3 regions of the Paenibacillus sp. PDC88 genome follow, and region 2 is predicted to be linked to each of the others. Evidence: riboswitches for the same ligand, from Rfam matches in the RefSeq annotation. Region 2 holds a riboswitch; each other region holds the start of a gene.
What was found. Region 2 has a riboswitch for cyclic di-AMP ahead of BLW49_RS18100 (hypothetical protein). Riboswitches for the same ligand answer to the same signal wherever they lie in the genome.
Positions count from the first base shown of each region.

Region 1: linked by a shared signal. The riboswitch ahead of BLW49_RS25835 (ubiquitin-like domain-containing protein) and the one ahead of BLW49_RS18100 (hypothetical protein) in region 2 are both predicted to bind cyclic di-AMP.
Region 3: linked by a shared signal. The riboswitch ahead of BLW49_RS01110 (C40 family peptidase) and the one ahead of BLW49_RS18100 (hypothetical protein) in region 2 are both predicted to bind cyclic di-AMP.

Region 1 is NZ_FNNT01000014.1:8,860-19,654, reverse strand. Features, by position in the region: gene BLW49_RS25865 (DUF4179 domain-containing protein) at 1-1,238, opposite strand, end outside; gene BLW49_RS25860 (RNA polymerase sigma factor) at 1,204-1,788, opposite strand; gene veg (biofilm formation stimulator Veg) at 1,918-2,196, opposite strand; gene yabG (sporulation peptidase YabG) at 2,456-3,361, opposite strand; gene rsmA (16S rRNA (adenine(1518)-N(6)/adenine(1519)-N(6))-dimethyltransferase RsmA) at 3,457-4,344, opposite strand; gene rnmV (ribonuclease M5) at 4,349-4,894, opposite strand; gene BLW49_RS25835 (ubiquitin-like domain-containing protein) at 5,061-6,293, opposite strand; cyclic di-AMP (ydaO/yuaA leader) riboswitch at 6,571-6,817, opposite strand; gene BLW49_RS25830 (TatD family hydrolase) at 7,045-7,815, opposite strand; gene BLW49_RS25825 (HD domain-containing protein) at 7,854-9,134, opposite strand; gene BLW49_RS25820 (AbrB/MazE/SpoVT family DNA-binding domain-containing protein) at 9,494-9,748, shown strand; gene rsmI (16S rRNA (cytidine(1402)-2'-O)-methyltransferase) at 9,951-10,795, opposite strand, start outside.
Region 2 is NZ_FNNT01000006.1:39,907-50,701, reverse strand. Features, by position in the region: gene urtA (urea ABC transporter substrate-binding protein) at 1-1,109, shown strand, start outside; gene urtB (urea ABC transporter permease subunit UrtB) at 1,151-2,056, shown strand; gene urtC (urea ABC transporter permease subunit UrtC) at 2,070-3,164, shown strand; gene urtD (urea ABC transporter ATP-binding protein UrtD) at 3,124-3,927, shown strand; gene urtE (urea ABC transporter ATP-binding subunit UrtE) at 3,914-4,609, shown strand; gene BLW49_RS18120 (nitrogen regulation protein NR(II)) at 4,733-5,356, opposite strand; gene BLW49_RS18115 (urease accessory protein UreF) at 5,630-6,328, opposite strand; tRNA gene BLW49_RS18110 (tRNA-Leu) at 6,648-6,730, shown strand; gene BLW49_RS18105 (glutathione peroxidase) at 6,817-7,296, opposite strand; cyclic di-AMP (ydaO/yuaA leader) riboswitch at 7,673-7,896, shown strand; cyclic di-AMP (ydaO/yuaA leader) riboswitch at 8,037-8,194, shown strand; gene BLW49_RS18100 (hypothetical protein) at 8,335-8,748, shown strand; gene BLW49_RS18095 (HAD family hydrolase) at 8,961-9,614, shown strand; gene BLW49_RS18090 (serine hydrolase domain-containing protein) at 9,755-10,669, opposite strand.
Region 3 is NZ_FNNT01000001.1:264,440-275,234, forward strand. Features, by position in the region: gene BLW49_RS01100 (beta strand repeat-containing protein) at 1-6,128, shown strand, start outside; gene BLW49_RS01105 (DUF11 domain-containing protein) at 6,125-7,819, shown strand; cyclic di-AMP (ydaO/yuaA leader) riboswitch at 8,160-8,297, shown strand; gene BLW49_RS01110 (C40 family peptidase) at 8,304-8,765, shown strand; gene glgD (glucose-1-phosphate adenylyltransferase subunit GlgD) at 8,891-9,991, opposite strand; gene BLW49_RS01120 (glucose-1-phosphate adenylyltransferase) at 10,017-10,795, opposite strand, start outside.

The sequences.
Region 1 (10,795 bases), on a different contig from region 2:
AAGGTTATTTCTCCCTTGGTAGAAGCAAGCTGAGAGTATCCTTTGAAATGAAATACGAATGGCTTGTCAACCATGTCCTGTTCTGCATTAAAGTAGAGGCTCCAATGGAGTTCCTTGTCGTCTCTATAACGAATCGTCATTCGGTTATCATCATCATTAAAGTAAACATATCTCTCATAGTTGTCTCCAGCTGTCACATTGGCTAGGTCAAAATATAGAAGCGTCTCCTCATCCCCAGAATAAAGCGGATTCTCCTCACTTACATCGGCACTCGCTTGCTCCGTCACAAAATCTATCCTGTATCCGTTCGGGGTACGAGTGAGCTGCTCTGCTCTCACCTTTGTCCCATCAGGCATTTGATAAGATTCATGAAGTTCAGTAATGACAGCTTGCTGCATCGCTTTCCTCATATCGATATCAAACTCAAAGCTCCAGTCTCCTTCGAGAAAGATCGGCTCGCCATTTGCGTCTGAGGCCTGCAGCTTGTTAAGTGTGCTGGTGATCTGTATGGTGTCCGAAATATTGCTCGTGTCCAGCGGGATCCTAACGAATTTATATTCGTTCATTCCCCTGCTCTTGTTGTTATCCACGATGCCAATATCCTTTCCTTCCGAGTTCGTTACCCTAAAGTAATCCTCCATATTCATTTCCCATCCGAGATGAGGCGAGTAATTTACATCTTTATCTTTAGTGATTTCCAGTGCTATTAAAATCTGTGTGGCATCAGCCAAAACCTCTTCTACACTCACTGTAATACCGTTGCTCTCTGCCTCAATTTTTGGATAGTGCGCCAACTCTCCGTATTTCTTGAAAATACCATAACCTACAAGCTCCATAGGCGTTGCCCACCAAGAATCAGGCTGCTCTTGTTTAATCCCCAGCTGTTGCTGAACTAAAGGCTGCTGCAGAGCAAAATATGAACCCCATGCCAAAATCACTATTACAGCTGCTGCTGAAACCCATTTCTTAATGTTTGTACGTCTAAACCAAGTCATGTTCTTCTCCTCTATCGAACCAGCCGGCTCTACTTCAACATCTTCTAATGCATTCATTATATTGGTGGTGAACTCTTCGCTTGCGCGAGCTGAATACAGCCTGCTGTTCCAATCCTGTTGTTCATGCAGGATCGACTCATATAATGTGCTGCAATGCTCACAGCGGCTAAGATGTTCTTTGTCTGTTAGCGTTAATCCGCGAATCACCTTATCTTCCATTTGATGAGGCTTCAAGCAGCTCATAATCCCTCACCTCCTCAGTCAATGCCTTTTTCATCCGTTTCTTCGCCCGGTGGAGCCTGTTTCTCACTTGATGTGAGCTGAGCCCTGTAATGTTGGCTATTTCCTCATAACTCAGCTCGTTTGTATACCTCAATAGAATGACTAAGCGTTCCTCATCTTTAAGCACCTGCAGGAGGGCATGCACTTCAGAGATCATTTCACTTTGGAGCATCACGTTCTCCGGAGTATTTAACGCTTCTTTATGAGCTATGTATTCCTGAGGCAGCCAGGTCTTCTGTCTCCGACGTGCATCAATTGCTTGATTAACTGCAATCTTATACAGCCAAGCACTAAAGCTGCTATCCAATCTGTGGCTTGCCAGCTTGCGGTAAGCTCTAATAAAGGTCTCCTGGACAAGATCCTCTGCGTCCTCCCTTGGAATCCCCATTCCTTGTATAAAGCAAAATATTCGATGCTTGTAGCGGTTTACGATCACGCTGTATAGCTGCTTATTTCCATTAAGGATATCTGCGATGATTTGCTGTTCTTCTATGCTGTGTGTGTCCTCCATAACACCCTCCTTAAGCCGTACTTATCCCTCGCCCTTAATAAGACGGTGCTGGCAGCTAATCCTCTCACTTGGACAATAAAAAAAACGGCCTCGTCCTTAATGGACGAGAGCCGCCTTGAGAAATCAAGCTTACACTTCGTTGTACGATATTTCGCTGACCACTTGCTCAGGATCATATACTGAAACCTGTACTGCTTCAGTCAATATATCGGCGTAACTGTAAGACACCCGTTTAAACGTTTGCTGTTCTTGATCTAGCTTCACAATAAAAACAGAAGGGTACGTTTCTTCCAATACACCAGTACGCTCAATTGTCTTACGGCGTCCACCGTTTGCACGAAGTAGAATCTTCTGGCCAACATGAGCGTCGAGACTGCGTTTGATATCCAATAGCGAATTTTTAGCCATGGCTAACGACCACCTCTTTCCTTGTCCATTATACAAGGGGTTTCAGAGTTTGTCAAATCATCAATTATATCAGCATCAAAAATGTGTTGTCAACGAATATTTTAGCAACGTTATTGCTTTAATTCGCCACCATATTTTTTGGATCGAATTCGCTACCCTTCTCTTGGTAAATAGCTCATTTCACCCTTGTTATATGAAGCAAAAAAAGACCCCTTTAAATTAAGGAGTCCTTGTGACACAAATATTTCTTCTATAAGCTTCAGATCGCCGCTGGTGTGACCTTAAGAGTGGACAAATCCTGAAGGGGAGGTAAGCCTATCCGATAGCTCCCTCTGGACTCAAGCCCGCCGACACCGTCACTGCCGCTAATCGTGTGATGGATAATATCATTAATGTTAATGGTATCCTTTACGGAAGTGAACGCCGCCTTCGCTGCCACATATACAGGATCAAGCGCATGTATTAATACCCGGCTGGGGCTGCTGGCAAAATTCGCACCTGCACGGATCAGTGCTTCAAAATGAGACTGACACGCACCTGCAACGATCGTCAGCGCATCCAAATGCCATTCATATTGTCTCGCTACCTGAACAGCTGTAATGAAGTTTGATGAATTCTTATAATGATTGATGTTATACAGATCATAGGGCTGTCTGCCCTTTAGTACTCCGTCATGCCCCGTAATAACGACTATATCAGGACGTGAGCGCGGCAGGAGCCGATATAGTGTATCTGCCATGGAAGCTTCATGTACATAATGGCCTTCTGCGGGTACACGCAGTCTTTCATACAATGCCATGCTTTTCTTAAGATAATTAGGATCTCCATCCAGATGGAGCACCTTGCCAGGCATTTCAAAAAAAGAAGGAGACTCTGTCTGTGTGTTCTTGCTCCACTCATCAACTAACCCCGCCTGGTTACGCTGTGCTTGCTCCAGACGATGCTTCTGCAATAGCGAGTAAGATTCGTTTGCTTTAATATGTGCCAGCCGGGTCTTGTTCGTCTCTGGCTCATACGGCACTCTGATCAGATCATTCAGCGGAGAATCCGCAAGGAGCCTGAATTCAGTTCCTTTAATGACTGCTTTATCCTTCTCGAGGCCCTCCACTCGGAACGTGACATCTCCCCCATACGATTTCCGAACGACCAAGTCTCCTATATTCATCAACGTTATCACCTCTAACCCTATGTTATGGGCGAGGCAGGGCTTTGGTTCATCTCTTTTTTCGTAATTTGCGGAGTACAAGGCTCTTCAGCGTCTTAACCTTTAATCCCTGCTTCCAGCAAGACATCGCTTAGACGGGCGTACTCTTCAATACTGAGTGTCTCTCCTCGTCTCGCAGGTTCAATCTCAGCTGCCTCCAGCAGGGGCTCCAGCTGATCTCTGTTTTCTTTGGTAAAGAAACGGCTCTTCAGATTATTTGCGATGGTCTTCCGTCTTTGTGCAAATGAAGCATGAATCACCTCGAAGAAAAACTTCTCATCCTTCACTTCAACCGGAGGCTTCTCTCTTACCTTTAACTTAATAACGGCAGATTCAACATTAGGCTGCGGGATAAAAACCGTATGAGGAACGATACAAACCAATTCAGGCTCGCTGTAATATTGCACCGCGATGCTGAGCGTCCCATAATCCTTTGTTCCTGGAGAAGCAGCCATTCGTTCTGCAACTTCCTTCTGAATCATGACAACGATGCTGTCGAGCGGGAGCTTCTCCTCCAGCAGTCTCATCAAGATCGGTGTCGTTACATAGTAAGGCAAATTAGCAACGACGCTGACCTTATCCATGCCTGCAAAATTTTTTGCAAATAATTCAGGAAGATCTGTTTTAAGAACGTCTCCATGATGTACATATATATTAGAGTAAGGTTCCAGCACTTCGGTGAGGATCGGTATCAAGCGTTGGTCTATTTCGACCGCAGTTACCGTCCCTGCACGCTGTGCAAGCTTCTCTGTTAGAGCACCGATTCCCGGTCCGATCTCAAGTGCACCTTTATGTTCATCCAGATCAGCAGCATCCACAATTTTATGGAGTATATTTTGATCGATCAGAAAATTTTGTCCCAGGCTTTTTTTGAAAGAAAAACCGTGTTTCGCTATGATCTCTTTCGTTCGTCTTGGCGTTGCAATCTCATCTATATTTTTCACGTTCTCATGATCCCTCACGTTCTATTTGCTCTAGTGCTCGTACAAATTCCTCACGACTTATCTGAAACATCGTCAGCCGCTTATGCAGCTGCTTGCCATTACAATATCCTATGCCCAGAATGTTACCCAGCATCATACGCCGATTTGCGGCGTCCTTATGGACGATGAGTCCGGCTTCAATCAGATCTTGCCAGTCTATGAGCGGCTTAGCTCCATCATAGGTTGTATGCACCTTGGACAGTGCTGCGCGGATAGAGTCAGGAGATGCATTCTCCACACCAATATCACCTTTGCGGGTCGCATCCTGCTCCTTAATGAAGGCATGCTTCACGCCGGGAATCTTGTTCGATATTATTTTGCGAATTCGCTCGCCTGCATGATCAGGGTCCGTAAAGACGATAACACCTCTTCTTTGCTGAGCAAGCTCAATTTTCTTAAGTATACGGGCGTTTATAGCAGAACCGCCGGTTTCAATTGTATCTGCATTCACTGCACGCTTGATGGCTACGGTATCATCCCTGCCTTCAACGACAATGATTTCTTTAATCATGACCACATGACTTCCTTTCTAAACAAAAAGAGAAGAGGAAAAACTCCTCTTCTGCATGTAAGAGGCAAACGATAGACTTGCTGTCTAAACTTTCGTTCACCTTATATAGCATCACCTAATCTTGATGTTAATACTATAACATCAGGGACGCATTGTAAAATATATTTTAATTCAGTTCCGGCTTCACCGGACCGATAACGTATACTGTTTTACCTTTTTTGCGACCAAAATTGAGTGCCTGCTCCAAGCTGTCATAATACACATCAATTTTGTTGCCTTTGATTGCGCCGCCTGTATCTTCGGCACGACGGAATCCTACGCCTTCAATGTATACCCACCATCCGAGAGGGATCACATCAGGGTCAACTGCAATGGTACGCCCTTCCTGTACACGCGTGCCGGAAGCCGTCTTCGTACCAATGCCCTCTTGTTCTGAGGAATAGGCCGTCATAGATACATTGCTTAGCACTTTTTTGGCCTTGAATGTAACTCCGTCCTTCGTGACAGAATCGCTGTCACTTGAAGCAGATACCTTCTTCACTTTATCAGCCAGATTTGCTGACGATTTCGAAGAGGATGCATTAGAAGCTTTAGAAGCAGTTGCAGTTGCAGCTTCAGCTTCACTTGCAGAGGCAACCACGGTTTCCTGAACTGGCTCAGGCTTCTTCTTCGTTCCTACGGCAATGACCTTGTCGACACGGTTTGTTTGAACCTTCTTGCCCGTCATTTTCTTGGACACCAATTCGCCATCCTGGAAGGTCTTCTCGATCGTCTGGACGATCACGCCTTCCTTACCGCTCTGAATGACCCGGTTATCGCCCTTGTACAAGCTTGGGTCAGCCGTCTTGATCACCTTGAACGGAATCGAAGCTTCTTGTGACGCTGTTTGCTTAGTCACCCGGACTACTCGAATATTAAGATCTGCCTTCACCGCAGTGTCAGCAGCAGGATATACTTTATCATCTTCTGATACTTCGATGCTATGAGCAGCAAGTGCTTCCTTAACGGTATCCTGTGTTGTATAAACTTGCTCTGTCTCACCGTCTGCCGTTACGTTAATCGCTACGGCCCGGTTAATTGTTACTCGATCCCCATCTTCAATCTCATCACTCAAAGACATCGATACTTCGTCATGTGGACTGACTGCGATTGAATGCTCATCCAGCACTTCACTAAGCATTCCTTCACGTGTTTCCAAGGTTTGAACCTTGCCGTCCACGACAATTGAGATTTCTTTGCCTCCCTGACCATACACAATGAGTGAGATCATGACTAACAGTGCGATTGAGAAGATTGCGACTAGTGTGATCTGACGCAGATTCTCATGCTTCCATCGCAACGCGAAAGACTTGCTGGATGATGGTGACTCATGGGTCTCCTCTAGTTGGAAATTTCCCACTTCCTCCGTCCTCCTTCATAGTCCCGCCGTCAAGAGTATTGCATGATTGTATTTGACGCGACTATACCGATTTGTCTACAAAACCGGAGAAACTCCCGTCCGATTCTGCATCATGTGCCACTCTTCGCAGCATGATGTCACCTCCTGTTAACCAACAGTATGACGACAATGTAACTTTTATTCTCCTAAAACAAAGAAGCCAAAAAAGAGTTTAAGAGGAACTCTTTCGTGGCTCCGATAAGTTCAAATGAGAATATCGGAAACATCATGCACGAGTTTTGCCTCTTCAATACGCTTACGGAGTTAGCTGTCGGGTTCGGGCGTAAGAGTCGCCCCCGCTCAGATCCAGGCTGCTCATGGCAGCTGTCCTTTACGTTCACCCCAAGACTCAAGTGTTGAAATCAAATACAGTGGTCAGAGCAAGAGAGACAACTCTCTTAATTCCATCTTCTGACTAGCAGCAGACCACTATATCGGTTCCCCCGTTCTTTGTTAAATTACAAAAGATTCAGCGAGAATGACTCATGAAGTGAATTCAAAGTGGTAAATCAACTCAATGTAAAATGGACTTTACCAACAATCAACAATTCACTGAAACGATGATATCCTGTTTCGATACATGTTGTAAAGCAGTATTCAACTATGTTTTTCTAAATAATTGGTTAAAAATTTGTAATAATCAGCGAAAAAGTCTTACAAAAAGTTTAATCGCTCCGTTTTACTCACTTTTTCGCCTATTTTCCTCTGTCTTTTAACGAATGTCAAATCGTTCCAGTGCATTTGCGGTCGTAATCTCTGCCAATTCCTCCACAGAAATCCCCTTCAGCTCGGCTGCCATTTCTGCTACCAAGGCCACATGAGCTGACTCATTTCTCTTGCCGCGGAATGGATGTGGAGTCAAGTATGGAGCATCCGTTTCGATCAAGAGCCGGTCAAGCGGTACCTTTGCAAGCACCTCTTTGGGCTGCTTCGCGTTCTTGAACGTAATCGGCCCTCCGAAGGAGATATGAAAGCCCATATCCAGCGCCATTTTTGCAGTTTCCCAGCTGCCTGAGAAGGAATGCATCACTCCGCCCACTTCATGCGCCTTCTCTTCACGCAGAATTCGAATAATATCTTCATGCGCATCCCGGTTATGAATCACAATCGGCATAGCGATCTCTCTAGCCAGTCCGATTTGTTTGCGCAGCACCTCATGCTGAACCTCTTTGGGAGAAGTATCCCAATGATAATCCAAGCCAATTTCACCGATTGCAACAACCTTCTCATGTTTACATAATGATGCAATCCATTCTAAATCTCCATCCTTCATCGTGATGGCATCGACAGGGTGCCAGCCTACTGCCGCATAGATAAAATCATAGGTTTCAGCAAGTTTCATCGTAGTAGGAATCGTTTCCCGATTAAATCCTATATTAATCATTCGGGTAACCCCCTTTTCGACAGCGCGCTGAATCACTTCCTCGCGGTCAGCGTCGAACTCAGGTGCATCCAAATGGGTATGTGTGTCGAATAACATCATATATTCTTACTCCTTTCAATGCTGTATCTTGTCTCACATTACTTAAACATGCCGGCAATTTCCGGTGGAAGCTTGGGCAGTGCATTCATCAGCTTCTCCTGTGGGAAGTATAAATGATAATTCCCTTTTTGCATGCCGCTAATGGAGCGAACAATCTCGGATACTTCGGATATATCTCTTTGTCTTTCCTGCTTGTCTAGAATAATGATCTGTCTCTTGCTCCCCGCAATATCAGGTCGGAACACATCATACGGCAGATCGGTAGGAAAATCAATTTCAAGGTCATAGGCTGGATTCAAGCCTGCCTTGAGAAATGCATCTTCAATCCGCTTTATATCCTTCTGCTCAATATAATCCACTTCCACATACTTATAGAGCTTACGGTCCAGGAACCGGGTACAAAGCTCACTCAGAATCGGATCCTTCTCATATGTCCATTCATTAAAGGCAGCCTGAATCGTGGATTCATCGATACGAAGATAGTCTGTGACCGATACATCCCCCTTAATCAGATGAAGGAGAGGTCTGAGCATGAAGTCAAATATGTACCCTTCTGCTACAAGTTCCTTGGCTCTTCTAAAGATTTGACGCAGGACAATTTCGGAGCTTCGAGTGACCGGGTGAAAATACACCTGCCAATACATCTGATATCTCGACATTAAATAATCCTCTACGGCATGCATTCCTGAATCTTTAACGACAACTCTCCCCTGGTAAGGACGCAGCATTCGAAGTATGCGGTCAAGGTCAATAGTTCCATAATTCACTCCGGTATAATAGGCATCTCGCAGTAAGTAATCCATTCGATCGGCATCAAGCGGACTAGAAACCAGATTAACAACTATAGGCTTGTCATACGTCTTGGCAATAACCGAAGCGACCTTTTGGGCAAAATCAGGACCTACGGTACCCAGTATCCGCCCTACTTCTGTATCTCCCAGTATGATTTTACAGGTCCATTCTTCATGATCCATATCAAACGCCTCTTCAATGGAGTGAGAAAATGGGCCATGTCCAACATCATGCAGCAGAGCTGCGCATAGAGCGACAAGCTTCTCTTCTTTTGGCCAATCGGGATATTCATTCCGTTCAAACTGCGATATGATCTTCCTTGTAATTTCATACACACCTAAAGAATGAGAGAAACGGCTGTGTTCTGCTCCATGAAAAGTCAAATATGTAGTCCCCAATTGTCGAATTCGGCGAAGACGCTGAAATTCAGGGGTATTGATAAGCTGCCATATGATCGGATCCTGAACGTGCACATAGTTATGAACAGGGTCTTTGAATACTTTCTCTTCGCTAAGCTTTTGTTCCATCGATAATCAGCTCCTTTTTCAACCTAATTTCTTATAACAAAATTCAATTGTGTGCAACTAAAGTCGGATTTCGACTTTTTCCATACAAATCACTTCATATATTCGACATTATACGACAAAGTTTGTCGAATGATGATGCAGTTTTGATTTCCAAATCGACACGCGTTATAATAATAGATAGATACTAGAAAATCATCGTTAATACCAGTACTCATTCCCTTTCTTCATACAATGTTAACTTAATTCTTCATTTTCAATGTTGACTGATTTGGGAATGGTTGGTATGATGATTAGCATAAAAGATAAAATAATGTCGAATCATGACAGTAATAAGCGATGGCGAGAGGAGTTAGTATAAAATGATGAAATCTACAGGTATTGTAAGAAAAGTTGATGAACTGGGCCGGGTTGTTATTCCTATCGAACTGCGCCGTACACTCGGTATTGGTGAAAAAGATGCTCTTGAAATCTACGTAGACGGTGAGCGCATCATGCTTAAGAAATATGAGCCTGCTTGTATTTTCTGCGGCAACGCTGAGAACGTAACTTACTTCAAAGGTAAAATTGTTTGTCACGAATGTATTTCTGAAATTCCGGCACCTGTGACAAATTAAGTAAAATAGGTTATAATCAATTTTGGATAGAGAAAAGCATACTTTCAATCAGTAATCATTACGATTCCTTTAATATAGATGCTCGCTTTTCTTAAGAATATATAATTGTTATTTCTAACCTTTTTCATATCTCCTTAGACACCTTCCTCGTCAGATCCAATCTGCCGAAGAAGGTGTTTTTTCTTTGTAATCCGCATGAGGTCTATTGTCCCTCTTTTAATAAAGCATTATATACATCCCTTTTGGATAGCTCGCGGTCTGCAGCCGTACTCTTCATCGCATCCTTGCGAGAGAGGCCTTCCTTCTCATAGTGCTCCACATGCGCTGTAAGACTTAAATGCTGCCACCACTCGTTCTGCAGCTCTTTCTCTTCGTCCTGACTTCTTCCCTCTACAATCAAACAATATTCTCCTAGGGGCGGATGCTCCTCAAGCCACTCTATACACTCCTGTAGATTCCCTCGCACATATTCCTCGTGACGCTTGGTCAGCTCTCTGGCGAGCACTGCTCTTCGGTTACCCCATAACTCCTGCATGACGGTCAACGTTTTTTGTACCCGATGCGGCGACTCATAAAACAGCAGGGTGCCCTGCGATGCGCCAAAACTTTTCAGAATAGCCGTAATGTCCTTTTTCTCACGGGGAAGAAATCCGACAAAGGTAAATCTCTCGGTTCCAAGACCAGACGCAATTAGTCCGGACAGAGCAGCATTCGCTCCTGGCACCGTCACCACGGGAATGTCTGCATGAATGGCAAGACGGACCAGGTTTGAACCAGGGTCAGAAATAGCTGGCATACCAGCATCGCTGACGAGGGCTAAATTTTTTCCTTCTATTATATATCGAATTAATTCAGGTCCACTGGCTTCCTTGTTATGCTCATGATAACTAAACAACAGCTCAGGGCTAATCTCATAATGAGTTAATAGCTTACGGGTTTGTCTTGTGTCTTCCGCGGCAATGATATCACATGACTTCAAGGTGTTTACCGCCCGATATGTGATATCTTCCAAATTACCGATGGGCGTACCTACAAGATACAATGTAC
Region 2 (10,795 bases):
AAGTTGGTGTACTGCATTCTCTCAGCGGGACGATGTCCATAAGCGAGGTATCGGTTAAGGATGCGGAGATGCTGGCGATTGAGGAAATTAATGCAGCCGGCGGCGTGCTTGGCAAACAGATCGAGCCTGTCATTGAAGACGGTGCCTCTGATCCAGCGATCTTTGCAGAGAAGGCAGGGAAGCTGCTCCAGCAGGATAAAGTGGCGGCGGTGTTTGGAGGATGGACTTCCGCAAGTCGTAAAGCAATGCTGCCTGTTGTTGAATCGAACAATGGACTTCTCTTCTATCCTGTTCAGTATGAGGGCTTAGAAGCTTCGCCTAACATCTTCTATACCGGCGCGACGACGAATCAGCAGATCGTACCTTCGGTCAGCTGGCTGCTGGAGAATCGGGGTAAGAAGTTCTTCCTGCTAGGCTCAGACTATGTTTTCCCTAAGACAGCGAACAAGATTATAACGGCACAGCTGCAGGCTGAGGGCGGAGAGGTCGTAGGAGAAGAGTATACACCATTAGGACACACGGACTACAGTACGATTATCAGCAAGATCAAAGCGGCTGATCCTGATGTCGTATACAACACGCTGAATGGGGACAGTAACGTTGCGTTTTTTAAACAATTAAAGGATGCGGGCATCACCTCTGAGGATATAACGACGCTGTCGGTCAGCGTAGCAGAAGAAGAGATTCGAGGCATTGGTGCTGATGTGCTGACAGGTCATCTTGCGGCATGGAATTATTATCAAACGACAGAAACTCCGGAGAATACCAAGTTCACAGAAGCCTACAAAGCAAAATATGGTGAAGACCGTGTAACGGCAGATCCGATTGAAGCAGGATATACGGCAGTTTATTTATGGAAAGCTGCGGTTGAGAAGGCGGGATCGACAGATGTGGAGAAGGTGAAGGAAGCAGCAAAAGGGATCGAGTTTGATGCGCCAAGCGGAAAAGTAACGATTGATGGCGACAACCAGCATATTTACAAAACTGTTCGAATCGGTGAAGTGCAGTCAGATGGACAATTCAAAGAGCTGTGGAATTCAGGTGAGCCTGTGAAGCCGGATCCATATCTTGAATCCTATGAATGGGGCAAATCACTGAGCGCTGAATAAATCGCTTATCTTCTATACTAAGGGAAGGAGGCAGAACTCGGATGGATATGTTTATACTGCAAGCCTTTAATGGACTTAGTGTAAGTTCGATTCTGCTCTTGATTGCACTGGGTCTTGCTGTTACCTTCGGGCTCATGAACGTCATTAATATGGCGCATGGGGAGATGATCATGATTGGAGCTTACGCGACATTCGTCACACAAAATCTGTTTATCTCCTACATGCCGGCTTCTTGGTTTAATACTTATTTCCTAGTGGCGCTGCCGGTTTCTTTTCTGATTGCTGCAGCAGTAGGGTGGCTGCTTGAAGTACTGCTCATTCGTCATTTATACGGACGTCCTCTGGATAGCCTTCTGGCTACCTGGGGTGTTGGGATGATATTGCAGCAGCTGGCAAGGACGATTTTTGGTGCCCCGAATGTCGGGGTAACCAGTCCTTCCTGGCTCAGTGGGGGATTCGCAGTCACGGATTCTATTGTTCTTCCGTATACAAGACTGTTTATCATCCTGTTGGTGGTTGTAGTGCTGCTTCTAATGTATATCTACATTTATAAGACGGCTCAGGGACGGCGTATGCGAGCGGTAATGCAAAACCGCAACATGGCGGGATGTCTCGGGATTTCCACCAGACAGGTAGATGGACTTACCTTTGCTATTGGTTCTGGTATCGCCGGGATCGCGGGCTGTGCATTGACGCTGCTCGGACCTATTGGTCCGTCTCTTGGAACCTATTATATCGTGGATGCATTTATGGTTGTCGTGCTTGGCGGTGTTGGGAAGCTGGTAGGTACCGTTGCGGGTGCGCTGGGTATTGGAGTATTTAATACTTTATTTGAAACTTACACAAGTGCATCGATTGGCAAGGTGCTTGTATTTGCTTGTATTGTTGCATTCTTGCAATGGAAACCGCGGGGACTCGTGGCACTGCGCTCACGCAGTTTAGACTAGAGGAGGGATACCGATGCCGATTGTTAACAAACTTGGAGTTCGTGGACAGCGTATCGCCTGGGGGATAGTCCTCATTCTAATGAGTCTTGCGCCGCTTGTTTCCACGGAGTTCCGACTAAGTCTGCTGGCGAAATTTCTGGCCGTGGCTATTTTGGCTATAGGACTGGATCTTATATGGGGGTATGGTGGTGTACTTAGCTTGGGTCATGGTGTATTCTTCGGTCTTGGAGCGTACGCGATGGCGATGTATTTGAAGCTGCAGGCAAGTGGGGCTTCGCTGCCTGATTTTATGGTATGGAACAGTGTGGAGAAGCTTCCGTGGTTCTGGGAGCCCTTTCGATCGTTTCCGATCGCGATGCTGCTCGGGATTTTACTTCCGGCACTGCTGGCGTTTCTACTCGGTTTTTTCACCTTTAAAAATCGGATCGCCGGAGTATACTTTACAATTCTGACACAAGCGCTTGTTATGATTGTCGTTACCTTGTTTGTTGGTAAACAGGAGTGGACAGGTGGAACGAACGGTCTGACCGGCTATAACCATATTTTCGGTATGCAGCTGCACCATCCCACTACCACAATTATGCTGTATTATGTAACACTGGTGGTTCTGGTTCTTGCATATATTTTGTGCAGACGTATCGTTCGCAGTCGGTTTGGTCAAGTGCTGGAAGCGGCCCGAGACGGAGAGAATCGTGTTCGCTTTCTCGGCTATGATCCTGCTTGGTACAAAACACTGGCTTTTACCTTATCAGGAGCGCTTGCTGGTCTTGCGGGAATGCTGTATGTGCTCCAAGTAGGGATTATATCTCCATCTATGATGGGTATCGTTCCTTCTATTGAGATGGTGCTGTGGGTAGCGCTTGGAGGCAGAGGAACATTAATTGGTGCTGTGATTGGTGCCGTCATTCTGAATGCAGCGAAGACAGGAATTAGTGAGGCGTATCCAGAGGGCTGGCTGTTCGTTATGGGTGGTTTATTTGTAGCTATTGTCTTGTTTATGCCTCGTGGACTTGTCGGGGTATATCATAATCTGTCCAGATGGTGGAGACGAAAGGGAGGTGCTCGAGATGCCAAGTCCGTTGTTGAAGCCGAACGAGCTACATCCTAAAGGAAAAACGGTTCTGTCTGTTCAGGACATAACGGTGTCTTTTTCAGGCTTCGTCGCTGTGAACGGGATGAATCTTAACCTCAGATCTAATGAGCTTCACTTTCTGATCGGGCCTAACGGGGCAGGGAAGACTACGATGCTTGATGTCATTTGCGGTAAAACGAAGCCTGTGTCCGGTAAAGTGCTGCTTCCTGATGGAATCGACTTGACTCGTAAAAAAGAGCATCAGATCGCAAGGCTTGGAATCGGACGGAAATTTCAGGCGCCGTCGGTGTTCGGTGGTCTAACGGTCAAGGAAAATCTGGAGCTTGCTGATGATCAGAACAAAGGGGCTTTTCATTCGCTGCGAGGTCTTCGTGGAGGCGAGATAAGTCAGGCGATGGAAGAAGTTCTTACACAGATCGGTCTAACTGATCGAATCCTGGTAAGGGCAGGGGCGCTGTCTCATGGAGAGAAGCAGTGGCTTGAGATCGGGATGCTGCTGCTGCAGGAGCCTCATGTACTTCTGCTTGATGAGCCGGTAGCTGGGATGACAGATGATGAAACACTGAAGACGGGAGAGCTGCTTCAGATTATTGCCAAGAAACGCTCTGTTGTCGTTGTTGAGCATGATATGGAGTTTGTCAGACAATATGCAGAGAAGGTTACGGTGATGCATGAGGGCAAGCTGCTGACGGAAGGGACCATGCTTGAGGTTCAGCAGAATCCAGTTGTCGCCGAGGTCTATTTGGGCAAAAGGAGGAAGCCGGATGCTGTCACTTAAAAATATTGAATCTGGATATGGTGAGAGTATGGTGCTCCGTCGTGTCCATCTGGATATCGAACCAGGACAGGTCGTGTGCCTAATGGGCAGAAATGGAGTCGGTAAATCAACTCTACTTCGTACGCTTATGGGTGTTCTCAAGACGAGCCAAGGTGAAATACGCTGGGAGGGTACGGATATCTCGGAGTGGAATTCTGCGAAGAGAGCCCGTGCAGGCATCGGATATGTTCCGCAGGGCCGCGATATTTTTCCGCAACTGTCCGTAAAAGAGAACCTGATGCTGGGTCTTGAAACAGCCTCTAAGAGAAACAAGGTATTTCCTGAGGATGTGCTTGCTATGTTCCCGGTGCTGCCTACGATGTACAAGCGGCAAGGTGGAGATCTAAGTGGAGGGCAGCAGCAGCAGCTCGCCTTTGCAAGAGCGCTGGCCGCGAGGCCTAAGCTTCTGTTACTGGATGAGCCGACAGAAGGAATTCAGCCGTCGATTGTAGACGATATTCGCGATGTTATCATTCAGATTAAGAATCAGAAGGATACGGCCATCTTGCTGGTAGAGCAAAGCGAGGAATTTGTGCGCAGTGTTGCGGATTATATTTATGTTATGGATAAGGGCAGTATTGCGATGCATGGCAAGCCAGGGGATCTGGATCTGGCAGCATTTGAGCATTATCTCACGGTCTAGGTGGTTTAAACTAAGAAATACGGTATTACAAAAAACACTCGCCCTGATTCGGAAGGAGTCCGTTCTAGGTGAGTGTTTTTTTTTGATGATTCATGAGCTATGTGAACGCTGGTGTTAACTAGCTCAAGGGTAATCTAGAATCCTTGCATATTGCGGGTACAGCTTGCGAATGCATTCAGGGCATATATCATGGGTGAATTCGGCATGTGTATGCTTCTCGACAAAGCTCTCCACAGTATTCCATTCATCTTCTTCATCTCTGATGCGCTTGCATACAGCGCAGATCGGCAGCATTCCTCGAAGAGTTCGTATTTGGGAAGAGGCATCCTTGAGATGATGTTCAAGGTGTTTCAGGTGTGTGATATCAATGTGAGTAACGATAAGTCCTTTGAAGTCAGATTGGAGGGAGGTTTCATATAGAGACGCCTCCAGACGAAGCCAAATGTAACTGTTGTCCCGCAGTATCCTGACTTCGCACACATAGCCTGCCATGTTGTTGTTTAGTACTTCTTTGAGTTGATTGATAATGTTATTCATGCTGTGTGGACACGCCCCTGGAAATGACGCCATTAGATTGAAATAATTAGAACCCAGCCAATTGGTACTGGTAATACATTCATAACGGGACATCTTCTCGGGCAGAGGATGGTTGTACGAGCATATCGTTCCGTAAGCGTCAATAATGACAATGGTTGACTTGAAATCTTCGGACGAGGTCTTTATAAAAAAGGGTTCGGCTTCGGACAATAGTAGTCTCTCCCTACACTTATATTGACATTTTTAATGGATCAGAGGTGTTGTGTTGAGATTGAGTTTCTTCCAAAAAAAAGGTTGATCATATTATATACGTTCTTGCGTCATCTAACAATCATTAATCACTTACATACGTCGTTCTTTTGCGACAGCGTAAGGTGGAATTATGACGAAAAAAAGCACGCTGGCAGAGGAGGGGGCCAGGCGTGCTTTAGATAGGGAGGGGCTTGGGAGGCCCTGAAGAGGTGAGCTGGAGGGGCCTTAGGCTTAAGCTCTTGTATGTTCAATACCGGATTCGTGGAAGGGAAAGCCCGGTATGAGGGATTGCATTGACAGAATTGAGCTCTGGAAGGGCTGGAGGTTTGCGCTTCTGGCTCTGTTCCATTCTTCTTCGAGGTCACTGTCCAGTACGCTGGACAAGGCGTTGAGATCGCAGGTTTCGATTTTTAATAGTCGTCTTGCGTGAATCAGGCATACATCCTTGGCAGCATGAAGATAACCGGAAGCTGCATCGTCGGCGGTAACCTCAAGCTGAGTATTGATCCAGGCATGAACGACGGGGAGTGAGCCGACAGCATCATATCGATGGATAAGAGCTTCGAAATGCTCAAAGTCCATCCATGGATGCAGCGCTTTAGACAGTTTGATGAGGCGTTTTCCCATGGCTCTGGAGGATTCCCGTTTGTAAGCAGGGGTTCGCTTGACGTGAAGCATCTTATCAATGAGGGCGATTCTCCACTCATCCTTCTGCTCTACTGCTGTGTAGATGGCCTTGATTGCCATGCCTTCCAACTGCACAAGACTTGGATGCAGCTCACATCGCATGAATGTCTCCAGGTCGGTAGTCGTTTGGATCGTACCTTCCTCGATGTATGACTTAAGTCCGAAGGAATGAGAGAATCCTCCGACTTGAAGTGAGGAATCAAGCAGTTTTACATAATCAAGAAGCTTATTTCCTCTGTTCACCAGATTCGCCCCCTTATTGTGTTAAACGCGATAACCATCTTGGGTGAATTTGAATGTTATGTATATGTCAATTTATCTTTGAATATCGTTATGTTTGATATGTATTTTCACATAAACATCCTTATAATGTCAATAATAAAACGGAATAATATCCTATAAACAGTTAAATACCTATTTTTAATGTAATATATATTAACACTGACTTAACTTTACAGCCTTCTCTAAAAATTAAAAAATATATTTTAAAATAATCACTTTACTTATGATTGATAAGTGTGTATAATATATTTTGTTGGCAAGAAAATGCTATACAAGATGCGCGGTCGTGGTGGAATGGCAGACACGCTATCTTGAGGGGGTAGTGGGTGTATACCCGTGGAGGTTCGAGTCCTCTCGACCGCATCATACGAAAGAGCTTGAAGCAATTTGCTTCAAGCTCTTTTTTTTGCTCCCATTGTGGGTTTCGACGGGGATTACATGCAGAATACTCATTTTAACAGCTTGGCGATATCCGATTCAATCTTGTCCGGTGTCGTTTGTGGACTGTATCTTTTTACAATATTTCCGTTCTGATCGATAAGGAATTTGGTGAAATTCCACTTAATTGCTTTGGAGCCAAGTATACCTGGTGCATTGTCCTTCAAGTGCTTGAATAGCGGATGTGCCTCATCTCCGTTGACTTTAATCTTCTCAAACATCGGGAAGCTCACACCATAGTTCATTTGACAGAACTCCGCGATTTCATCATTTGAGCCTGGTTCTTGTTCGGCAAATTGGTTGCTGGGGAAACCGAGAATTTCAAAGGACTGGTCATTGAATTTGTCATATAGCTCCTGCAGTCCTTTGTATTGAGGGGTTAATCCGCACTTGCTTGCTGTATTTACGATCAAGAGTACTTTTCCTTTGTACTCCTCCATACTTAACTTCTGGCCTTTAAGTGTATTCACTTGGTATTGATAAATCGACATGCCTTCATCCATCCTTTCTATAAATTTGGAATATAAATGATGCTTGTATTGCCGTTCCTCATCAATCTCTTTATATATATTGATAACAATTTAATTTTAAACAATATATGGAGAAAGTCAAACAAAGCTTAAGAATTGAGGAGGACGATTGTCGAAGGTAAACTTAGGCATTAGAATTAAACGAAATAACGAGATAAACTGAGAACAGATAAGCTGCATGCATATTGATGAATGTTTTACTCTTATTCTATCCAAAAACAACGCTAAATCGTCAAGATGAGCCGCTGAAGGAGCTTTACATCGATTTTCAACGGGTGTATGATTCATATCGTAAATCTTGAGCAAACGAACAACCGTTTATTTAAATAGTTTCTCATTGCTATGATCGCTTAATTTCTGCCTAATATGGCGGAGAGCGGGGGAACCAGAGTAAGGCAGCGTGCTTGATTCGGTGTGAGAGCCGAATGATACACGATGCATGGGGTGAATTCTGAACCGAAGATTCATGTGGAATGTCATATGGAATCATCAGGAACAGATAGGACGACTCTCACCGTCCGAATCCGACAGCTAACCTCGTAAGCTGTACAGAGCTGAACTAGAGATGTGGAAGAGATGCAAGGTTCTTTCCTTCACTTAGCTTAACGTGAATATTCTCTAGGTATCGTCTGTGCCAACGTTTGAGAGAGGAATGATAAATCTTGTGAGCGATCAGCCACAGAGGTTTAATCCTCTGTGGTTTTATTTATGCGCTGAATTTTTGTTGATCCAAAAAGCGGGGGACCCAGATGTGGATGCATCGATCCATGGGGTGAATTTCATGGCTATTGCCGTGAATAGGGCAATCTCTCTTGTCCGAATCCGACAGCTAACCTCGTAAGCGTAACAAAGGGAGAGGCAGCAAGCCGAGTAGCGCCTATATCACAGGTCATGTTTTGCCATGTTCTGATATATAGGTGGGAGAGCACCGGGCATGCCTTTGATCGTCGGTGTTCTTTTTTTGTTGTCTTTTTCTATTACAGGGAGGAAATGATTGTAATGAGTGATGAAGTTATTTTAGTTACGGCGCCAAATGAAGCGGCCAGAAATTTTATTCGATTATTAATGTACAAGAAGCTTTCTTTTGCTGTTCTGACGAACAGTGCACAGGAAGAGAAGCAGGTCAAACGGCTTGGAGTAGAGCACATTATACGTATGGATACGGCGTTTACAAGTAAATGGCTGCTGCCTAATGCGGCGGTAGGACGTATTTTTATTTTTGAGAACAGCTTGAATCTGACCTGCCGGTTTTTGCAAATATGCAGACCCTGGACACGTAAGCCGATTACCATTATTACACAGCTGAATCATCCTCGCGGAGTATACCGCGGTATGGGCGCAGACCACGTTATTTTTACAATCAAGGGCGAAGTAGGATTTCTGTTAAATGGAGAACGGGCTGCCGTTAATTAATTGATCTGCACGCACACAGCGATAGAAGCAGGAGGCTGCGGCTTATGGCTAGTGTAGGTGCTTACTATACAGTTTGCGTAATTAGATACAGGATTGATATACTGGAGTTAAAGGAAACATAGCATGTGAGACTCGTGATATAAGCATGGGTCTCTTTTTCTATATTTACAGATAGAAAGGTAGAGAATGGCATTATGGGGAAGTTTGATCATGTGAAATGGCTCTTTTTTGATATAGGAGATACACTCGTAAATGAATGGGTTCCCGTTGATCACATTATCGGCCAATTTGTGAGAGAAGCAAATGGACTCGGGTATAACATTACAATGGAGGACGTACGCAGCAAATTTATTCAGAGCTATTCCAATTACATAGCTTCTCCCATGCAGTATGCGATTTCGGAGCTTGTGCCTTCCGAGGAGGACAGAGAGTATATCAAGCCTAGGCTTAAGTTTCAAAAGGAGCTTGAGGAGCCTTACGCTGAAGCTCGGTCTGTTCTTGAGCAGCTGGGTGAACGCTATAGGATCGGTATCGTGGCTAACCAAAGTCCGGGTACGGAAGCGCGGCTGGAGAAATATGGACTTCGTTCTTATGTGGATGTTATCGCGTGTTCGGCCGAACAAGGCTTGTCTAAACCAGATGTGCGCTTATATCAATATGCATTGAAAACAGCCGGAGCTGAGCCCTCGGAATCCATCATGATCGGCGATCGTATTGATAATGATATTATCCCAGCCAAATCACTTGGAATGATTACGATTCGAATTATGCAGGGTTACGGCCGCTATCAGCCTTCCACTGATGATAAGGATACGCCGGACTATACTGTGAATGATCTGAACGCACTGACGGCCCTGCTTCTATAAACCTAATAATAAACTGAGGCTTATACAGCAGATAGTAGCTGCTGTGCAGGAACTGCGCTCCAATGGTTAGCCGCAAGCTAACAGCTGGGGTGCAGTTTTCCTGCGTTCAGGGAGTTGGTTCAAGAATGAGTCAGGCGGCTTTATTCTAAAATAGGCAGGACATCTTCCCACACTGCGTCAAGGATAGACTGTATACGATCTTCCTCACTGTTAACAGCAATCACGGCTCTCCGGTCCGGTATGATAACGAGCAGCTGGCCGTGTGCACCATCCCCTCGATATGCTCCGTGAGAACACATCCAAAACTGACAGCCATAGCCGAGCGACCAGTCTCCCTCACCGACAGAATCAATATGCTTGCGAGTCACAAATTGAATCCATTCTGCAGGCACCAGCTGCTTGCCCTCATAAGCCCCCTCATCCAGCAGCATTTGGCCGAATCTGCTTAATTCTTCGGTGCTGATCACGAGACCTGCGCATCCCAATGTGACTCCGAGAGGCGAGGTTTCCCATTCCACGTGATGTATACCCAGAGGATCAAACAAACGGGAGTTCAAATAACGGTGGACCGTCTCACCGACGGCTGCTTGAATCAACGCCGAGATCATGAAGGTATCGCCGCTGCTGTAAGTAAACTGTTTGCCGGGAGGGCGGTTCAGCGGCAGGGATAAATAGTATTTTGCCCAATCCTTCTCCGTCAGTGACTGCCGCTCCGGCAGCCATAGCGGTGGAGAGTCATGCCCTGAAGACATCCGTAACAAATCATAAAGGGTGAGCTCATCAGGAGAAGGGAGCTGCGGATCCTGAGAGCGGTAAGTGGTGTTGTAATTGAAAAATTCACCGAGCTTTGTATCCAGTGTGAGCTTTCCTTCCTCAATGGCAAGACCAGCGGCCATGCATGTAAATGATTTGCTGATAGAATGTTGCTGACGACGCATGTCTTGATCACGGTTCCATTCTCCAACCAGCCCGCCATCCTGCAGCACACGAATCGAAAAGACATTTAAGTCTTGTGATCTAATCTTCTTCTCAAAGCCGCTCAATGTACGTATCATAGTTTCCTCCATTCCTAATTCGCCAGCAGTGTTCTGACACTGGTTTCAGTACAAGTCATAGCTTCGAAACGTTTAGAACAGGGAATCAATTTCATAAATCAGCTTGAGGGAGATTAGGAGATTGAT
Region 3 (10,795 bases), on a different contig from region 2:
CGCTTCGGGCAGGCGGTCTTCTGGTTAATGCGTCAAATCAATCGACGATAACCGGATTTGCCACCCCTACTTCAGGCGCACTTGGAGGAAGAGCCCTCTTTAGCGCCCAGGAAGGAGATGCGAACCGTACCGGAGACTCGGCACAGTTCGGACCGACCGCAGCTACGCTCGTGTCTTTATCCGGGCCGAACAACTTCGCGAACAACTTCTTCGCCTCACAAATTAATAATGATGCGGGACAGTTGAATACAACAGGAAGCTTTGGCACGTCCAATCAGACGAACGGTGCACCAGGGACGAATATCATCGCCGGACGTCAGGGCTGGGATATTACGAACGTAGATATATCCGCCAGACTTGTCAATAATCAGACCTCAGCGGTGCTTAATCTTACAACCTCCGGCGATGTTTATATCGTGAATGCCAATGCACTGCAGATCAACATTAATTCACCCAATATAACGGTATCCAAAAGCGCAAACGTATCTGGCCTGGTTGTTGGCGACACCGTCATTTACACCGTTGTTGTTGCAAATACAGGTACAGCAAATGCAGCCAATGTCGTCCTTACCGATGTGCTGCCTGCAGGTCTAACCTTTGTTACGGGAAGCGTTACGGTTGCAGGAACTCAAAGACCAACGCTGGATATTCGTTCAGGCGTACCAATCGGCACATTGAATCTGTCAAGCAGCGTGACGATTACGTATCGTGCTACAGTAACGTCCATCCCGAGCCCTCAGCAGGTGGTGAACACGGCGAATGCCGCTTTTACGTTCCAAAGCGTTGCGGGTGGAAGCACTATTACCGGCGTTATTCCGTCCAATGCTGTAACACTTCCGGTGTATGCTCCCATTTTTAATCTAGTCAAATCCTCCAACATCGCTAATGCAACCGTCGGGGATACTCTTACTTATTCTATTGCAGTTACAAATTCAGGGAATATCGGGGCGACCACCACTTTTACTGACAATGTTCCGGCCGGCACCAGCTATGTGCCAGGAAGCTTTCAAGTGAATGGCAGTACCATCGCAGGGGCAAATCCTGCGACAGGAGTGAATATCGGAGTCGTTGCGGCAGGCAGCACCTCACAGGTCACATTCCAGGTCGTTGTAAATTCCTTGCCTTCTCCCCCGACACTAAACAATCTAGCCTCCGTATCCTACACCTATCAACCACCGGATGGTCGTGTATTTAGTGGATCAGCTGCCTCCAATACCTTGTCAACGCCTGTATCATTGCCAAATGTAGCTGTCAGCAAAACAGCAAATCTGACGGATGCCGCAGTAGGTGAGGTGCTCACGTATACAACGGTGATAGCGAATAACGGCACTACAGCCTTGGCAAGCATCGTATTTACGGATGTTATTCCTGCAGGAACCTCCCTTGTACCCGGAAGCATCACGGTTAATGGAGTAACCCGCAATAATGCGAATCCCGGAAGCGGTATTTCGCTGCCAAGTATCCCAGGAGGAAGCTCATCGACCGTAACCTTTCAGGTGCTCATCCAGTCTGTTCCTGCGAGCGGGCAAATCGTCAATCAGGCCAGTGTCGCATACCGTTCAGGGACTTTTAACGGTCTTGGCACCTCGAACACGGTATCTACTCCTGTATATCAGCCGATTATCAGTGCTGTGAAATCATTGAACGACAATTATGCTACAATCGGCGATATCATTACAGTAAACATCAGCCTGCAAAATACAGGTAACATCGGTGCACAAGTATCAGTCACAGATCCTATACCTGCTGGTACCCTTTTTGTCCCAGGGAGTGTTACGATTGGAGGCACCAGTGTGCCTGGCGCTGATCCAGTATCAGGCATATTTATCGGGACACTGACAGCGGGAAGCACCAATACGATTACTTTTCAGCTTCAGGTTGCGTCTCTACCTGCACCGCCTTCCATATCGAATACGGCCTCGGCTAATTACTCCTATGTGCTTCCAAGCGGCCGTACACTAACAGGCTCAAGTTTGTCCAATACTGTCACTATTCCTGTATCGGCTCCAAATGTAACCGTTGATAAAATTGCCAACGCAGCCGAAGCCGCAATCGGTGATGTCATTACTTATACCCTTACTGCCTCCAACAATGGCGTAGAGCCTGTCAGCAATATCATTATCTCGGATACCATCCCGCAGGGAACCGTCTTTGTACCAGGTTCAGTAAGAGTTAACGGTGTGGTGTCTCAAGCTTCTAATCCTTCTGGTGGAGTGGCCATCGGGTCTGTACCTGGTCAGTCCTCCGTCGTAGTCAGCTTCCAGCTTCAAATTGTTGCGCTCAACGAATCAGGAATAGTAGCGAATCAGGCAAGTGTCGCTTTTACCAGTGGTACATTCACCGGGGCATCTGTATCCAATACTGTTATCCTGCCTGTCTATAATGCGAATGTATCACTAACCAAGTCTGCTAACAGATCAAACGTCACTGTAGGTCAAACCTTAACGTATACTTTTATACTCTCTAACACAGGAAACACACCGGCTTTTGCCACACTCTTCGATGAGCTTCCGCCAGAGGTCGTATTTGATGCTAACAGTGTTGTCATTGATGGTCAGCCTACTCCAGGCGCAGACCCGGAAACAGGGATCAACATTACCAGCATTCCTGCGGGCGGAACGACAACAGTCACCTTCATTGCGACCGTCAATGATCTGCCGTTATCCCAGCGGGTGATCAATCAGGCTGACGTGAATTACTTCTACCAGACAGGAAGCGGAAGAACATTAACCGGTACTGCTTCCTCCAATTCGGTCACGGTTAACGTCTCGGCTCCAAATGTGACACTTAGTAAGACTCCCTCCAGAACAACGGCTATTGTGGGAGATTCCATTATTTATACGATTGTCGTTACAAACAATGGAGGCGCACCAATTAATAACATCGTACTCAGCGATAGGCTTCCATCCCAAGTTTCCTTCATTCCTGGGAGCGCGACTGTAAATGGAACTCCTCTTCCATCTGCATCTCCGCAATCAGGTATTCCAATCGGCAGCTTGGCTCCTGCAGTCAACGCGACCGTAACTTTTGAGGTGAATGTGACCATGGCAGTGCCTTCAGAAATTAATAACCAATCAACCGTAAGCTTTACATCCGGCGTCTTCTCAGGTACTTCGAACTCCAATACATCTACCATTCCTGTCATACAGCCGCAAATTTCTCTGCAAAAAACAGCAAGTACAAGTAACGCAACAGTGGGTGATACCATTGTATATACCGTTGTTATTACCAACGCAGGCAATCTGGCAGCCGATTTGGTTCTGAGCGATACCGTTCCGGCAGGAACCACATTCTCGCCTAACAGTGTTATTGTTCAGGGCAGCCCGGTTCCCGGTGTGGTCATTAGTGATGGGGTCAGTATTGGTACCATTGCTGCAGGACAGAGCGTAACCGTCTCTTTTGCCGTCGTGGTTACTTCCCTGCCGTCACCACAGCTGATCACCAATCAGGCATCCTCTGTCTTTACTTTTACACCTCCGGATAATCGGACGTTGACGGGCACTGCGGTATCGAATACCGTCAGCTTCCCCGTGTCCGCTCCAGATGTAGAAGTGACGAAATCGAGCTCACTGGCCGATGTTTCAGTGGGAGATATTATCACCTTTACGGTAACTACCCTTAATGAAGGGATTGCTCCGGTCACGAACGTCCTGTTCTCAGATCCTACGCCAGGCACGACCTTCATACCGGGAAGTGTGACCATTAACGGGGTGCCTGACCCTTCTGCTTTTCCTGCGGGAGGGATTGAACTGGGTACCATTACACCCGGAACCTCCACTACAGTAACCTATAACGTAAGGGTGGACACTGTACCTAGTCCTCCTCAAATTACAAATCAGGCGGCGGTTACCTATACATCAGGCGCTTTTACAGGGACCACCTATTCCAACACGCCGATTATTCCGGTATATGAGCCTGTTCTCAGCGCTGTCAAGTCAGGGAGCTCCATCAATGCGACCGTCGGTGATACGATCACCTATACCATTAGTGTCACGAATTCAGGCAACTATGCTGCATCATTCACATTAACGGATCCGATACCAGTTGGGACGTCCTTTGTCGTAAACAGTGTATTAATTAACGGCCTTCCGGCTCCAGGAGCCGATCCGGCAGTAGGTATTCCCGCGGGCGTCGTGGCTCCAGGTACTTCAACAACCATCATATTCTCGGTCGTCATTGATACTTTGCCGAGTCCGCAAATTCTGTCAAATCAATCGTTTATTGCTTATGCTTACACGCTTCCTTCCGGCAGAACCTTAAGCGACAACACCGCCTCCAATGTCTCTGTTATAACCGTCTCTGCTCCAGATGTCGCGGTAGTAAAAATTTCTGCGCTGACGGCGCTATCAGTAGGTGATGTAAATACTTACAGTGTAAATGTCACGAATAACGGCATCGCAGCGGTAAACAATGTAATTCTGAGTGACCCGCTGCCTTCATTTGCAACCTTTGTTCCCGGAAGTGTAACGGTAGATGCAGTATCTATTCCCGCTGCCAATCCTTCTACCGGCATCAACATTGGAAGCATTCCGCCGGGTGCCAGTGTCAATGTTACTTTTCAGGTACAGGTAAACGCTCTGCCTCCGACAACACCTGCCGAGCTTACTAACCGCACAACGGTTACCTTTACTTCCGGTACCTTCTCAGGAAGTACCTTCTCGAATACCGTGACGACTCCAGTATTCCAACCGATCCTAACGGCCGTAAAGTCCGCCAATACGGCTAATGCAACCGTCGGAGATACCGTCGTTTACAGCATCGTATACTCGAATGAAGGTAATTATGGAGCTAATGTCATTCTTACTGATAACATTCCCGCCGGAACAACACTGGTCCCTAACAGCGTCATTGTAAATGGAGCTCCTATAGCAGGTGCAAATCCGGCTGCAGGTATTGACCTCGGGGTCATCTCGACAACAGCTACTGTCCTCTTCTCTGTAACGGTAGACAGCCTGCCTGTAAGCCAGCAGCTATCCAACCAGGCGAATTCAACCTTTACTTATACATTGCCTGACGGCCGTACGTTAAATGGCTCCTTTGCTTCCAATCTGCTGCAGATTCCGGTCTCTTCGCCGAATGTTTCATTAGTCAAGAGTGTCTCGGTGCCTACAGCAGTGGTTGGCGATACCATAACTTACAGTGTTGTAATTACCAATAACGGGATTACAAATGTCAGTAACGCGGTTCTATCTGATGTTCTTCCGTCCCAGAGCAGCTTCGTTCCTGGCAGTGTTACGATTAATGGCGTTACCCAGCCTAGTGCAAATCCAGCCGGAGGGATCAGCATCGGTACACTTGCACCCGGAGCATCAGCAACCGTTAATTTTGCAGTCAGTATCAATGCTTTGCCCCCAGCGCCATATATTATTGAGAACCAATCATCGATCAGCTTTACAACAGGAACCTTTACGGGAGCTTCTTATTCCAATACGGTATCTACTGCAATCTATCAGCCGATCTTGAATCTCGTCAAAACGGCAAGCTCATCCAACGCGACCGTTGGGGATACAATTGTGTATTTCCTGAGCTTGACGAATAACGGCAATCTGCCAGCAGATATGGTCTTGTTTGATGACTTGCCAACAGGCACCGTGCTCATTCCGAACAGCGTACTCATTAATGGAGTTCCGCAACCGGGAGCAAATCCGGGCACCGGCATACCAGTCGGGCTGGTACAGCCTGGAAATAGCGTATCCATTACCGTTACCCTTCAAGTTGTTGTTGATACGCTGCCGAATCCTCAGCAGTTAGTCAATCAAGCGACCGGCAATTATACGTACTCACCGCCAGATGGGCGTGTATTGTATGGAACCATCAGCTCTAATGTGCTGGTTATTCCGGTATCATCGCCAGATGTTACTGTAGTGAAGAGCTCCCCTGCAATTGATGCTGTCGTGGGAGATGTCATCACATATACTGTCGTTATTACCAATAACGGGATTACAGAAGTGAACAATGTCATCATGGTTGACCCTGTACCAATTGGCACAATTTTTGTCACAGGCAGTGTTACCGTAGACGGTGTACCAAGACCTTCAGCCAATCCAAATTCAGGCATCAATGTAGGAACGATCGAAGAAGGTACCTCTGTCGCAGTTACATTCCAGGTGCAGGTTGTCTTGATATGAGCCTGGATCCGAATCAGGAACGCCTTCTTCAGAACCAAACGTCGGTTACTTTTATATCAGGAGCAACAGGTGGTGTAGCTTATTCCAACCTGGTGAGCATTCCACTAACCGGCCCGGTAATCACGATTCAAAAATCAGCTTCCGTTACGCAAGCTGCATTAGGCAGCATCATCACATACGAGCTGAACATTGCTAACACAGGGAACGCCGATGCAGAGGTTATTGTGCAGGATGCGATCCCGGAAGGTCTGCAATTTATTGTTAACAGTGTGCTTCGGAATGGGCAGCCTCTTCCGGGTGTAGACATTTCTTCACCTCTGAATATAGGTATCGTTGCCAGCAGCTCAGCAGCCAATATCAGTTTTCAAGCCATTGTCACCAGCCTTCCGCCTTCTAACGAGATCTTCAATGTGGCAAGTGCAGCGTATACTTTTCAAACTTTGGATGGTCGAACCATCACGAGATACGTCACTTCTAACGGTGTGCGGATTGCAATTGCCAATGCGCAGCTGACCATATCTCAGCGTGCCAACACGCTTCAAACCTTTGTTGGAGATGTTATTACTTTTACTGTAACGATTCAAAATACAGGCTCCGTACCCGTGCTCAATGCGAGATTGAGCGTAGTGCTCTCTGCAGGAATGAGCTTTGTTCCGGGGAGTGTGATACTTAACGGTATCATCTCTCCGGGTCTTGATCCTGTTCAAGGCTTTATACTTCCCGTCATTAATCCTGGAGAGGTTGTACAGCTGACATACCAAGTTCGTGTGCTCAGCGTTAGTAGTCCTTTATCGAGCGAAGTACTCGTTGCTTACACCTCTGACGGCGTGCCTGTACAGACCAGTTCCAATGAAGTCGTTCTTTCCCCAGTTGAACCCGTCGTGAACATGGTCGTAACGGTCATGCCTGGTCAAGTCACCTATGGAGGCGCTGTACAGTTTACTGCTGTGATACTAAATGAAGGGGATCTCCCGATCGAGGCTGTTTACTATATGAATTTTCCACAAGGTCTTATCTTCGAAGATTATTCGGTTCAAATCAACGGGGTCGAGGTTCACAATGCCAATCCTGTGCTAGGCATAAGGCTGGGTACTTTGTTTCCTGGATCCAGAACGGTCATTACGTACCGAGCCCTTGTATCCTTCACCCCCTATTCCCGATTTACGCAGATGAATCTGATCAATCAAGCAGCTCTCCAGTTTACGTATCGACTGACCGATAGCAGAACGGTCTCGCTTCGTGAGGAGACAGAGGTCCAGGTATTATTTCTTGCACCTGTTATTCAGGCGGAGCTCACTTCACAGCCTGTCCGGGTTGAGCGGGGTGATGAGGTCACCATACGAATCTTGGTTCGCAATACGGGAAATCTTGCAGCAGCTCTATCGCTGCGAGGTCTCATTCCACCGGGTACAGCGCTTATGAGGGGAATCTTGCACTTCCAGGATGGGACCATAAAGCCCTTCTCAATACAAGATTTGATAGACGGGATACTCATCATAGGGGTTCTTGAGCCGGGACAATATGCAGAGATTGAATATATCGTTCGTGTGAATATCGAAGGACTTCTGCCATCCGATTTGTTAAAAGGGTACGTTACTGTATTATTTACTTATTTGTTTGAGAACAAGGAATATACACTGGAAGTTCACTCGAACGAATATATCATTGTAATCGAGCAGCACGATGAATAGAAATATCATACTCATCATATGAAAATCCCTCACTTCAATCCTGGAAGTGAGGGATTTTCTATTCTTGGATGATACTTAACTCCTCAATCTACTAAATTCGACAAAAACTAATGACAAGTTTGTCAGAAATTTATGAACGAATGAACACCTTCCAAAGTTCCTATACCTTCGGTTTAACGAGCACTTCACGATTTATTTTACACAACAACGAAAAAACTATGCCAAACTTCGGAAAAGAGAGTTGATAAATATACCAGTGAATGATAAAATCCAAAAGTAGATAAAGTAACAATTTCGTAATCATTAATGTCACTTTCGTTGTCGAAATCATTAGGTGTATGACTGATAACTGCCGAATTCTCGCACCAAGAAGCGGGGGACCCGACCATTTATGGGTGAATTGATCAATATTAAAGTGATCATAGGGAACCTTCAACCGAATCCTTAGCTAACCTCGCAGGCATTGGAAGGAGTATTATTTACTTTGAAAAAGACACTAACAGCAGCGGCACTAGGGTTCGCTCTATTATTCTCCGCAGGAGTTACAGAAGCATCCGCATCTATTCTATCTAAAACAGTTAACAATACCGTAGGCATACCTTACCAATTTGGTGGTTCCACTCTATCCGGATTCGATTGCTCCGGATTTACTCGTTATGTATATAAGCAGCTTGGTGTGAATCTGCCTCACAGCTCCAAACAGCAATTCCATAAAGGACAGGCTATCAAGAAATCCGAGCTTGTAAAGGGAGATCTTGTCTTCTTTAATACCAGCGGATCCGGTGTTTCACATGTGGGAATTTACCTTGGCAACAATCAATTTGTGTCCGCTACCTCATCCAAAGGGATCGCCATTACACCGATTAACAAAGGATACTGGAGCTCCAAGTACTACGGAGCCAAAAGAATACTGAGCCCGGCCTCTGCTGAGAGAGCTGGATTATAATTACATTACCCGATATATTATCGTTCAAACAATAGTACAAGCATATAAAATAAATGAAGAAGGTCCAGGAATGATTCCTGGACCTTCTGATGTATATGACACAGCAAGGGCTTGGAGCATTACGTTTAGATTTGGCTGCTCTTCGCAATGACATAGGGCTTCTTGGCATCACCGATCAACCTGCGATCCGCAGACAAGTGTACATCCTTATCCAATATCACGTTCTCAAGCACCGCATTCTCCTCAATTACGCATTTCTGCATAATAATCGAGTTACGTATTCGCGCCCCGCTATGTATCTTAACACCCCTAAAAATGATACTGTTCTCCACCGTTCCCCCAATAACGCATCCATTCGCAATTAAGGAATTACTGACTTCGGCCTGTTCCAAATAACGAGTTGGCGGCTCATACTTAATCTTGGTATGCACCTCATGATATTTAAACAGCTGATTGTACTGTTCCTGCTGAAGCAGCTCCAGACTGTTGCGGTAATAGCTGTCCACAGAGTTAATCACGGCATGATATCCATCATAAGCATAAGCTGCGATTTTGAGATTGGTCAGATTGTTCTGTATTCCATCTCGAAAGAAATGATTGTGGCCATGAGCAATACAATGATCTATTAATTTCAGGAACAGCTGCTTCTCTACAATAAATGCACCTAAATAGATATTGGGATGTCCACCTTCCCCATGCATCTCCGTGACCCATCCGTTATCCACATCGATTCGGATGCTTGATTCATATTCTGGGAGAATTTCATCTGCTTTTTTATACAGCAGGGTGATGTCAGCCTGTGTTTCCATATGATAATTAAACATCTCTCTATAATCAGCTGTGTAGAGATGCTGGCTGCCGGTATGAATAATATGTGTTCCAGACCCTCTCAGGAAAAAATCACGATTGTTATGAAAATGCTGCAGGTCTCCTTTTGATCTGTCCGTGGGATCATTCCAATCCGGCGGCAATATGAATAATCCTCCATGCTTGCGGTCCAGATCCCATGGCGCGCCTTCCCCTAAATGATCCATCAGGGATCGATATTTACGACGAACAAACAAAGCGATGTTATGTACTCCGGAGTGCATCATATTGGACAGGACAAAATCGATCAAACGATACCTGCCTGCAAATGGAACGGCTGCGCCGCAGCGAAAATAAGTTAATTCGTTCATTAAATCGAGTTCATGATCCAAGTTCACTACACCCATGAGCTGTTGCATATAACGGCCACCGTCCCTGTTCATATTATTTCAAACCATAGGTATGAGGTCTGTAAGCTTCATCAACGAGCAATATTTCATCCTGATCCTCTCCACCTATGATAGAACCGTCTCTGATGATCATATTTTCACTCACGATCGCTTTATGAATCTTGACGTTCTTCCCAATCTTCACCTTAGGCATGATCACCGAATCTGTAATTTCGCTTCCCTCTCCAACCTCAACGCCATAAAATAATACAGACCTGTTCACATCACCGTGCACAACACAACCTTCATTCACGATACTGCTGCGTACTTGCGCATCCTTGGAGATGTAACATGCAGGCTCATTGGGATTACGGGAAAATATCCGCCAATTCGGATCATTCAAATTTAATGGGGGATCGTCAACCAAGAGGTCCATATTAGCCTCCCATAGGCTTTGAACGGTACCGACATCCTTCCAATAACCGTCAAATGGGTATGCAAACAGCCTTTTCTCATTACGGAGCAGAAGAGGAATAATATCTTTACCAAAATCATAGGTGGAATTTGGGTCTTGCTCGCTTTCGAGCAAATGCTGACGCAGCACAGACCATTTGAATAGGTACACACCCATGGAAGCAAGGGTGCTGCGCGGCATCGCTGGTTTTTCTTCAAATTCGAAAATCTCGTAATTATCGTTCGTATTTAGCAGTCCAAATCGACTTGCCTCGGATAGTGGAACGTCAATAACGGAGATTGTGCAATCCGAATCCCGCTCTTTATGGTACTGCAGCATGGCATCGTAGTTCATTTTGTAGATATGATCGCCTGACAATA